Regions from separate parts of the Burkholderia sp. MSh2 genome, predicted to be linked through region 1. Evidence: predicted binding sites of a transcription regulator. Region 1 holds the regulator's gene; each other region holds the start of a gene.

What was found. The regulator FliA, encoded in region 1, starts transcription of late flagellar genes. The targets are predictions, from matches to a motif close to CTAAAGTTTNNNNNNNNNNNGCCGNTA.
Region 2: fliS (flagellar export chaperone FliS) is a predicted target of FliA. The motif match lies at 1,409-1,435, and genes of this name have one in related genera.
Region 3: flgK (flagellar hook-associated protein FlgK) is a predicted target of FliA. The motif match lies at 1,642-1,668, and genes of this name have one in related genera.

What each region holds. Positions count from the first base shown of each region.
Region 1 is NZ_JPGM01000004.1:52,131-55,401, forward strand. It holds gene ahcY (adenosylhomocysteinase) at 1-1,137, opposite strand, end outside; S-adenosyl-L-homocysteine riboswitch at 1,170-1,279, opposite strand; gene GQ57_RS02745 (RNA polymerase sigma factor FliA) at 1,345-2,079, opposite strand; gene GQ57_RS02750 (nucleotide-binding protein) at 2,102-2,920, opposite strand; gene flhF (flagellar biosynthesis protein FlhF) at 2,913-3,271, opposite strand, start outside.
Region 2 is NZ_JPGM01000127.1:715-3,985, forward strand. It holds partial or broken gene fliK (flagellar hook-length control protein FliK) at 1-440, opposite strand, end outside; gene GQ57_RS37720 (flagellar protein FliT) at 571-903, opposite strand; gene fliS (flagellar export chaperone FliS) at 900-1,334, opposite strand; gene fliE (flagellar hook-basal body complex protein FliE) at 1,574-1,918, opposite strand; gene fliF (flagellar basal-body MS-ring/collar protein FliF) at 2,167-3,271, shown strand, end outside.
Region 3 is NZ_JPGM01000056.1:14,606-17,876, forward strand. It holds gene flgK (flagellar hook-associated protein FlgK) at 1-1,585, opposite strand, end outside; gene GQ57_RS28800 (flagellar brake protein) at 1,790-2,545, opposite strand; gene flgJ (flagellar assembly peptidoglycan hydrolase FlgJ) at 2,770-3,271, opposite strand, start outside.

The sequences.
Region 1 (3,271 bases):
CAGCAGGATCACGCGCTTGCCGTCCGGGAAGATGATGTGGTCGACCTGCGGCTTGATGTTTTCCCACTGGTACTGGCGGGTCGACGCGACGTCGATTTCCGAGTCGAAGTGACCGATGTTGCAGACGATCGCGTTGTGGCGCATCGCCTTCATGTGGTCGTGGTTGATCACGTGGTAGTTGCCGGTCGCCGTCACGAAGATGTCGGCCTTGTCGGCCGCGTATTCCATCGTCACGACGCGGTAGCCTTCCATCGCCGCCTGCAGCGCGCAGATCGGATCGATTTCGGTGACCCACACGGTCGCGCCCAGACCGCGCAGCGACTGCGCGCAACCCTTGCCCACGTCGCCGTAGCCCGCGACGACCGCGACCTTGCCCGCGATCATCACGTCGGTCGCGCGCTTGATGCCGTCGACCAGCGATTCACGGCAGCCGTACAGGTTGTCGAACTTCGACTTCGTGACCGAATCGTTCACGTTGAACGCCGGGAACGGCAGGCGGCCGTCCTTTTCCATCTGGTACAGGCGGTGCACGCCGGTCGTGGTTTCCTCGGTCACGCCCTTGATGTGCGCGAGGCGCTTCGAGTACCAGTTCGCGTCGATGTCGAGGTGCTTCGCGATCGACTTGTACAGCGCGACTTCTTCCTCGTTGGTCGGCTTCGCGATCGCCGAACGGTCCTTCTCGGCCTTCGAGCCGAGGATCAGCAGCAGCGTTGCGTCGCCGCCGTCGTCCAGGATCATGTTCGCGAATTCGCCGTTCGGCCATTCGAAGATGCGGTGCGAGTACTCCCAGTACTCGTCGAGCGACTCGCCCTTGTACGCGAACACCGGCGTGCCGGCCTCGACGATCGCGGCCGCGGCGTGATCCTGCGTCGAGAAGATGTTGCACGAGGCCCAGCGGACGTCCGCGCCGAGCGCCTTCAGCGTCTCGATCAGCACGCCCGTCTGGATCGTCATGTGCAGGGAACCGGCGATGCGCGCGCCCTTCAGCGGCTGCTGCGCCTTGTATTCGTCGCGAATCTGCACGAGGCCCGGCATTTCGGTCTCGGCGATGTTCAGTTCCTTGCGGCCCCAGCCGGCCAGTGCCAGATCGGCGACGACGTAATCCTTGGAAGCCTGGGTATCGATAATGGCGTTCATCACGCCCTCCTTTCTAAAAAGTTTCTAGATTGGTGACGTGAGCGCCGTTCAGGAAGCGGGGCCGGCGCATTCGCCGGCTGCTTGGTGAAGCTTTCCGAGCCTGGCGGGCCTGGGACGGCCCGTCGCAACGCTCCTCGGAAAACGGGAAGGATTGTAGCAAATCGGCGCGCGGAATGCGCATCCGCGCGCGCGACCGCCACGAAAGGGTCAGGACTCGGCGCCGACCCACGCCTGTTCGCGCAGCCGTGCGCGCAGGCGCGCGACGGCCTGGCTGTGCAACTGGCACACGCGCGATTCGCTCACTTCGAGCACCGCGCCGATCTCGCGCAGATTCAGACCCCGCTCGTAGTACAGCGACATCAGCAGCTTCTCGCGCTCGGGCAGCCGCTCGATCGCCTCGACGAGCGCCTCGCGCAGGTGCTCGTCGAGCAGCGCCGACAGCGGGTCGGCGTGATCGACGCGGTAGCGGTCGAGAAACGGCTCGTCGTCGGCCGCGCGATCGAAATCCTCGTAGTAGATGAGCTGGCTGCCGTGCAGGTCCTGAAGCATCCCCTGGTATTCGTCGAGCGGCATGTTCAGGTGCTGCGCGATCTCGGCCTCGCTCGCCGAGCGACCGAGATGCTGCTCGACCTGGTGCACCGCCTGCTCGACCTCGCGCGACGTCTTGCGCAGGCTGCGCGGCAGCCAGTCGTTGCTGCGCAGCTCGTCGAGCATCGCGCCGCGGATGCGCTGCGTCGCGTAGGTCTCGAACTGCGCGCCCTGGTCTTCCTTGTAGCGGCCGGCGGCATCCATCAGGCCGATCATGCCGGCCTGGATCAGGTCGTCGAGATCGACGCTCGCCGGCATCTTCGCGACGAGCTGCAGCCCGAGACGACGCACGAGCGGCGCATATTGCGCGAGCACGTCGGCCTGGGACATCTTTCCTTGAGCGTTGTACATCATGGCTCTCTCCTTCCGGTGGCGCTCATGCGGCGTGTGCCGCGCCCGCCTCGTACGACGGCTTGCCGCCCGCGTGGACGGCGCGCCCCGCGCCCGGACCCGGACGCATCGGCCAGTACAGCAGATCGGCGGCAATCTGCCGGTAGTCGCGCGCGGCCGCCGACGACGGAAACGCGTCGACCGCCGCCCGCATCAGCTCGCGCGCATGCTCGACGAGCTGATCCGCGCTCACGCAGCCTGCATCGGCGATCGACACCGTCAGGTAGCGGCTCGCGACGCCCGCGAGGTTGTCGAACGCGACCTTCGCGTCCGCATGGCTGCCGACCTGGTTGGTCAGCACGCGGAACTGCGCGAACGCATGGGCGAAATGCAGCCGCTTCATGCACGCGTACGCCTCGGTGATCGCCTGCGCGGCAACCCGCGTGACGATCAGCACGTCGTGCGCCTCGCGCGCGAGCGCCGAGAACGCGCCGTCGGCGCCGAGTTGCGCGTCGACGAGGACGATGTCGGCCGGGCCGTCGATGAAGTCGCTCAGCTGCGCATCGGTATAGCCGGCGCGCGCGAACCGCGCGGCCGCGCACAGGCCGAACCCGGCCGCCACCCGCGTGCGCTCGCCTTCGCGCAGCCACGCGCCCGCAAGGGTCGCGCTGGCCGAATGCACGTCGGCGCGCTCGTCGACGACGAGCACGTCCTTGCCGAGCGACGCGAGCGCCGCCGCCAGGTTCACGACGGTGGACGTGCAGCCGACGCCCGCCGGCCCGCCCGCCACCGCAACGATCCGCGATGTGCGCCCGGCCAGCAGGCGCCGCAATCCTTCAGCCTGGTCGATGATCCGTTTATCCAAATCGCACCTCGTGCAGCTCGGCGGTGGAACGTGCGGTCAGCGCGGACAGCAGCGTCGGCATGTCCTCGTCTTGCGGGACGAAGGGCGAACCGTCGCGCGGTACGCAGAACGCGCTCTTCAGCAGGAATCGGGTCGAGGCGACGTACAGGTTCTCCGGCACCTTCTGGCCGGTCGACACGTAGTGGACCGGCAGCTTGTAGCGGATCACCGTGTCGAGCACGCCGCCGAGGTGGGTCGCCTCGTCGAGCTTGGTGAGGATGCAGCCGGCCAGATCCGGATGCTCGCCGGCGCTGCGGTAGGCCTGCACGACTTCGTTGAGCGTGTCGCCATGGCTGGTCGCGTTGAGCAGCA
Region 2 (3,271 bases), on a different contig from region 1:
ACCGCCTGCGCAAGCGCCGCGCTCAGCGCCGCCACCGGCGGCGCGGCCGGGGAAGCCGCCGTCGCGGCGGAAGCCTGGGTGGACGTCGCGGCCGGAGGGGCCGGAGCGGCTGCGCTCGCCTGGGCCGGCCCCGCCGGATCGGCCAGCAGCACGGTCGGGTCGGCCAGCAGCGGCACGCGCCCGGCAATCGCCGGGGTCGCGTCGCCGCCCGCACGCGAGATCGCGTCGAGCACGCGCCCGACTTCGGACAGCGCAGTCTGCGTGGAAGCCGGCGGCGCGGCGGGCGGGCCGCCGGTCGAAGGCGAGGACGACGCGCCGGCGCCGGGCGTGCCGACCTGCGCGGTTGTACCGCTGCCGGCTGGCGCCGACACGGTGCCGGTCAGCAGGCTGTCGAGGCGGCTCGCCAGCAGCGCGGCCGCAACGGAGTCGATACCGGTCATGATCGGAGCCTGCTCATCTCAGACACATCGTTGCGAATCCGCAAACGGCACACCGGCGCCGCCCGCGGGAATCGCGCGCATGCCGCGCCGGGCCCGTGCGCCCCGGCGCCCGTGCCCCTGGACACGGGCCCTACCCGCGCGCGCGGTAGAGATCGGTCAATACCTTGGTCGAGCGCCGCGCCTCGAACAGCGCGGACAGCCGCGCGACGTCCGGGCTCGCGAGATCGCGGATCGCGGCGTCGTCGGCCAGGATGCGGCGGATCAGGTCGAGCTTGCGGCCGAGATCCGATTTGTCGAGCACGACGCCCGGATCGGCCTCCTTCAGCCCGTCGACCAGCTGCATGAATTCGGCCTGCAACCCCGGCAACGCGCTCCAGTCGGCGCTGCGCGCGGCGCACAGCATCCGGCCCGACACGGCGGCGAGCGCCTCGTAACGTTCGAAGTATTCGGCCTTGCGATTCATCGTGATGCTTCCACTGCCTGTTGTGCTGCCATTCGCGCGACTTCCGGTGCGATCCCCGTCCAGGCTTCCTCGAGGGTCGCGAGCAGCCCGTCGACCTCGACCAGCATCGCGTCGCTCGCCTGCGCGTTCGCTTCGAGCAGGCGCCGGCCGATATACGCATACAGCGCATCGAGCCGCTCGGCGATCTGGCCGCCCGCGTCACGGTTCAGCGACGCCCTCAGGCCGCTCTCGACGATCCGGATCGCCTTGCCGATCGCCTCGCCCCGCGCGGATACGGTGCCCTGCTGCAAATGCATGCGCGCCAGCGCAACCGCCTGCCGCGCGCCCTGGTACAGCATCGCGATCAGCCGGTGCGGCGAGGCGCCCATCACCCCCGTCTCGACGCCGACACGCGCGTATGCACTGGCTCCAGCGTGTCCTGGGGAAAACATGCGCTTCTCCTTGTTATGCCATGGCTATACGGGAGCCGCCGCCATGCAATGCACGGCGCGACCTTCTCCGGAGTTATCGGAAGGGATTTGGAAAGCTTTAGGCGCGCGACGCCTCCGGCGGGCGCGTCAGGCCGGGCCGCCGCGCCCCGCCAGGCAAGCCCCGAGGCCGCGATCGACCGCCCCGGGCGACCATTTCTGGAGGGCCGCCCCTAGAGGCCCCTCCCCGACAGGCCGCCCCGTCACACCGACATCTGCATGATGTCGTTGTAAGCGCTCACCAGCTTGTTGCGGACCTGGAGCCCGAACTGGAAGCCGATGTTGGCTTTCTGCATGTCGACCATCACATCGTTCAGCGACACGTTCGGCGCACCGACCTCGAACGCCTGCGCCTCGCCGAGCGCATGCTGCTGGTCGCCGCTGATCTTGTCGAGCGACGCCTTCATCGCGCTCGCGAACGTGCTGGCCGTGGCCGCACCCGAGCCGGCCAGCGCCGCCGTCGGGCTCCCGACGCCGCCGGACGCCTGCGCGGCCAGCGACTGCATCTGTTGCAACACCGAACCGATTCCGCTGACGTTCGCAGTCATGCTGCCCCCAAAACCTAGAGAAGAGACCCGGACCACCGGGCGATCCGCCGGCGCCGCACCACGCGCACCATGCCGGATCGCGAAAAAGGATAGCAGCGCGCCGCGCGTCAAAGCCGAGAAAGTACGGGGGAAACCCCGCTCTTTTCGGTCGATCGGAGCACCGCCCGGATCACGATAATCGCATCGTGTCATTGTCCGCCCGCTCGTCCGAGCGAGCTCAGTCGTACCGCTCCGGAGAAACTCGACGCATGGATTCGCAGGCCAACTCGCTGATCAACCCAGACGCCCGCGCGGGCCTCGCCAGCCCGGCGTCCGGCGCCGCCGCGGCCGCCGCGTTGCCGGGCGCGGGGGGCGCAGGCGCGGACTTCGGACTTGGCGGCTTCGCGGAACGCATTCCCGGCATCTCGAGGATGAAGGGCAACCCGAAGCTGCCGTTCGTGATCGCCGTCGCATTCGCGATCGCCGCGATCACCGCGCTCGTACTGTGGAGCCGCACGCCCGACTACCGCGTGCTGTACAGCAACCTGTCGGACCGCGACGGCGGCGCGATCATCGCCGCGCTCCAGCAGGCAAACGTTCCCTACAAGTTCGCCGATGCCGGCGGCGCGATCCTCGTGCCGTCGAACCAGGTGCATGAAACGCGCCTGAAGCTCGCCGCGATGGGGCTGCCGAAGGGCGGCTCGGTCGGCTTCGAGCTGATGGACAACCAGAAATTCGGCATCAGCCAGTTCGCCGAACAGGTGAACTACCAGCGCGCGCTCGAAGGCGAGCTGCAGCGCACCATCGAGTCGATCAACGCCGTGCGCGGCGCGCGCGTGCATCTCGCGATCCCGAAGCCGTCGGTATTCGTGCGCGACAAGGAAGCGCCGAGCGCGTCGGTGTTCGTCGACCTCTACCCGGGCCGCGTGCTCGACGACGGCCAGGTCCAGGCGATCACGCGGATGGTGTCGTCCGGCGTGCCCGACATGCCCGCGAAGAACGTGACGATCGTCGACCAGGACGGCAACCTGCTGACCCAGACCGCGTCGGCATCCGGCCTCGACGCGAGCCAGCTCAAGTACGTGCAGCAGGTCGAGCGCAACACGCAGAAGCGCATCGACGCGATCCTCGCACCGCTGTTCGGCACCGGCAACGCACGCTCGCAGGTCAGCGCGGACCTCGATTTCTCGAAGCTCGAGCAGACGTCCGAAAGCTACGGCCCGAACGGCACGCCGCAGCAGACCGCGATCCGCAGCCAGCAGACCAGCAGCGCGACCGAACTCGCGCAGGGCGGCGCATCGGGCGTGCCGGGCGCGCTGTCGAACACGCCGCCGCAGCCGGCGTCGGCGCCGATCGTCGCCGGCAACGGCCAGA
Region 3 (3,271 bases), on a different contig from region 1:
CGCCGGCCGTGGGCGTGCCCGACACCGTGACCGTGACGCCGGCCGTCAGCGTGATCGGCGAGCCGGACTGGTAATTCTGCGGGCCGGTAGTCGTCACCGGCGAGGCGGTGTTGTCGGTGACCGTGTAGGTCGGGTTGGCGGCCGTGCCGCCCATCGTGATCGTGTAGTTGTGCGGGTTGGCCGCGGCCGTCGCGCTCGTGACCGTCAGCCCGCCGATCGTGCCGGTGCCCGTGTTCGTCGTGGTCGCCGACGGTACGAACGGCGCCGCCGCCGCGATCGCCGAGCCGTTCGACGTCGCGAGGCCGAAGCCGTTCAGCGCGCCGCGCGTCGGCAGCACGGTGAACTGGTCGCCAGGTTGCATCGTGCCGGACAGCGACAGGTTCAGGCCGCCAATCTGGCCCGGCATCTGCGCGTTCGACAGCGTGCCGACCACCGCACCGCTCGCGCGATCGGTCAGCGTGTAGTTGGTGCCGTCGTACGACAGCGTGTAGTCGCTCGTGGTCGGCTGCGCCGCATTCGCGAACGATACCGACAGCGTCGCGTTGCCGGTGTTGCCCTGGTTCGCGTACGTGGCCGGCGTGCCGGTCGTGAACAGGTTGCCGCCGACGTTGCCCGACTGGTTGACGCCGAGCGCGTTCTGCGCGTTGACCTGCGCGGCGAAGCTGGTCGCGATCGCGCCGAGCTGCGCTTCGGCCGGGTCGAGCGTCTGGCTGCGGAACGCGAGCAGGCCGCCGAGCGTGCCGCCCGACAGCGACGTGCTGGACAGGGTCTGGTTCGGCCCTTGCGGGTTCGCGCCGGCGATGCCCTGCGACACGACGGTCAGCTCGCTCGGGTCGGACGGCGACGTGACGGCCGCGAGCTGGTAGCTCGTGCCGGCGACGACGAGCGGCGTGCCGCCCGCGAGAAACACGCTGTAGCCGTCGCTGTTGCTCACGACCTGCACGCCCGCGAGGTTCGACAGGTTCGACACCGCGAGGTCGCGCTGGTCCATCAGCTGGTTCGGCGGCTGGCCCTGGCTGCTCGCGGCCGCGATCTGCTGGTTCAGCTGCGCGATCTGCGCGGTGTAGCCGTTGATCTGCGTCACGGTGCTCGTGAGCTGCGTGTTCACGCTCTGGCGCAGCGCGTCGTATTGCTGGCCGGTCGCCGTGATCTGGTTCGCGAGCGTTTGCGCGTTGCTCATCGCGGTCTGCCGCACCGACGAGTCGGATGCGCTGTTCGCGACGTTCTGCAGCCCGGTGAAGTAGTTCGTGATCGAGCTCGAGATGCCGGCCGTCGGGCTGCCGACGTAGTTGTTCAGCTGCGTGACGAGCGAGTACCACGTCGACAGCGAGCCGCTCTGCGTCTGCGCGCTGTTCAACTGGTCGCTCAGGTACTGGCTGTACTGCCGCTGCACGGTGACGGTGTTCACGCCCTGCGGCAGGTAGCCGCTGCTCGTGTACTGGCCGCTTGCCTCGGCATAGACCGGACGTTCGACCGAATAGCCCGGCGTCGCGGCGTTGCTGATGTTCTGGCCGGTCGTCGTGAGGCCCCAGAGCGCAGCATTCAGGCCGCTGACGCCGAGGTTCATGAGTGTGTTGGAAGACATGCGCGATCCTGATGAGCCGGCCGCGCTGCGGCCGCCGGGTTGCGTGACTCCCGGTATAACGGCCGCGGATCGGAAAAATTGAGGAAAAAATGCGCGCGCGACGCGCGCTGGCGCGTCGCCCGTCGCAACGTCCGGCCGACGGTGCCGCGAACGCCGCGCGGGCGGCCCGGTGCGGCCCGGTGCGGGCCGGCGGCCGGGTGCGCGTCAGGCCCGCGCGAGCGAGCGGCGCTTCATCTCGAGCTGCGTGATCAGGCGCTGCAGCGTGTTCTCCGCGCTGCCCGGCAACGACATGTAGCGGAACCCGAGCTGGTAGCGCCGCGACCCGTTCGGCAGCTGCGTCGAGCGCTGCGACACCAGCTGCAGGTCGAGCGACAGCTTGCCGTGGCCGGTCAGTTCGAGCTCGACGTCGGGCAGCAGCGTGCCGACCTCGAGCGCCTCGACGCGCTCGTCGGCCGTGCGCAGCCCCACCCCGCCGAGCGACAGGTTATGCACCTCGAACAGGAAACCCTCGCCGTCCGGCAGCTTGCCGCGGCACAGGAACGGATCGACGATCGGCGCATCGACCCGGAAATACTCGCGGCGCTGGATGCACATCAGCACCTCGGGGAAATCGGCGACGAACGCCGGCAACCCCTCGTAGCGCGTCTCGCGCGGCGTGCTCGTGGTGAATTCGACGCGCACGCCCTCGGGAGCCGCCGCGAACGTGCAGTGCGACGCAGCCAGGATGCCCGCGTTCTGCTCGGCCAGCGCGCCCCAGTCGAACGTAAACGTCCGCGCGCCGACGTCGACCTCGAGCAGGCGCGTGACGAGCTGGCCGCCCGGATACTGGACGGTCAGGAAATCGCCCCGGTTCACGAGGTTGCGCAGCTGCACGCCGATTTCCAGCGGATTGCGGCGGGCATAGTCGGGCCCGGAGTGGCCTGCATCCAGGCTGGGGTCCGTCGACGTTTCGATATTCATGGCTAGCCGGTCTTTCTTTCATGGACGCGCCGGGGCAACCGGTGCGCAATAAAACCGGGCCAGAACGGGGGCCCGGTCGCAGGTCTCTCACACTTAGCGGCAGTGCTGACCGAAAGTTTAGATCGAATTGGGGATTTTTTTCGCGCAAACGTTGAAACCGCGCGCGGCGGGCTGCCGGGCGCGGTCCGAAGGAAACAACGGGCGAGTGGCCGGCGGTGCGCCCGTCAGCCGATCTGCTGCATGATCGAGATCAGCTTCTTCGCGTAATTCGGGTCGGTCGCATAGCCGGCCTTCTGCATCCCGTGCGCGAAGCCCTCGACGCTGCGGCTCGCGCTCAGCACGCCGGAGTAGCGCGGATTGTTCTTCAGCAGGTTCGCGTAGTCGGTCATCGCATGCTCGTACGAATCGTACGCGCGGAACTTCGCGACCACGCGGCGCGGCGCGCCGTTCACGTACTCGGTCGTCAGCGCCGACACCGTGCGGCCCGTCCAGCCCTTGCTGGCCTTGATGCCGAACACGTTGTAGCTCGTCGAGCCGTCGCTCGCGCGGATCTCGCGCTTGCCCCAGCCCGATTCGAGCGCCGCCTGGCCGACGATGAAGCGCGCCGGGATCCCGGTCGACGCGCTGGCCGCCTGCGCGGGGCCCGCGAGCCGGTCGACGAACGCGTCCGCGTCCTGCACGCCGCTCGCGCCCTTCAGCGGCGGCGTCAGCGCGCTGCCGCCCGAA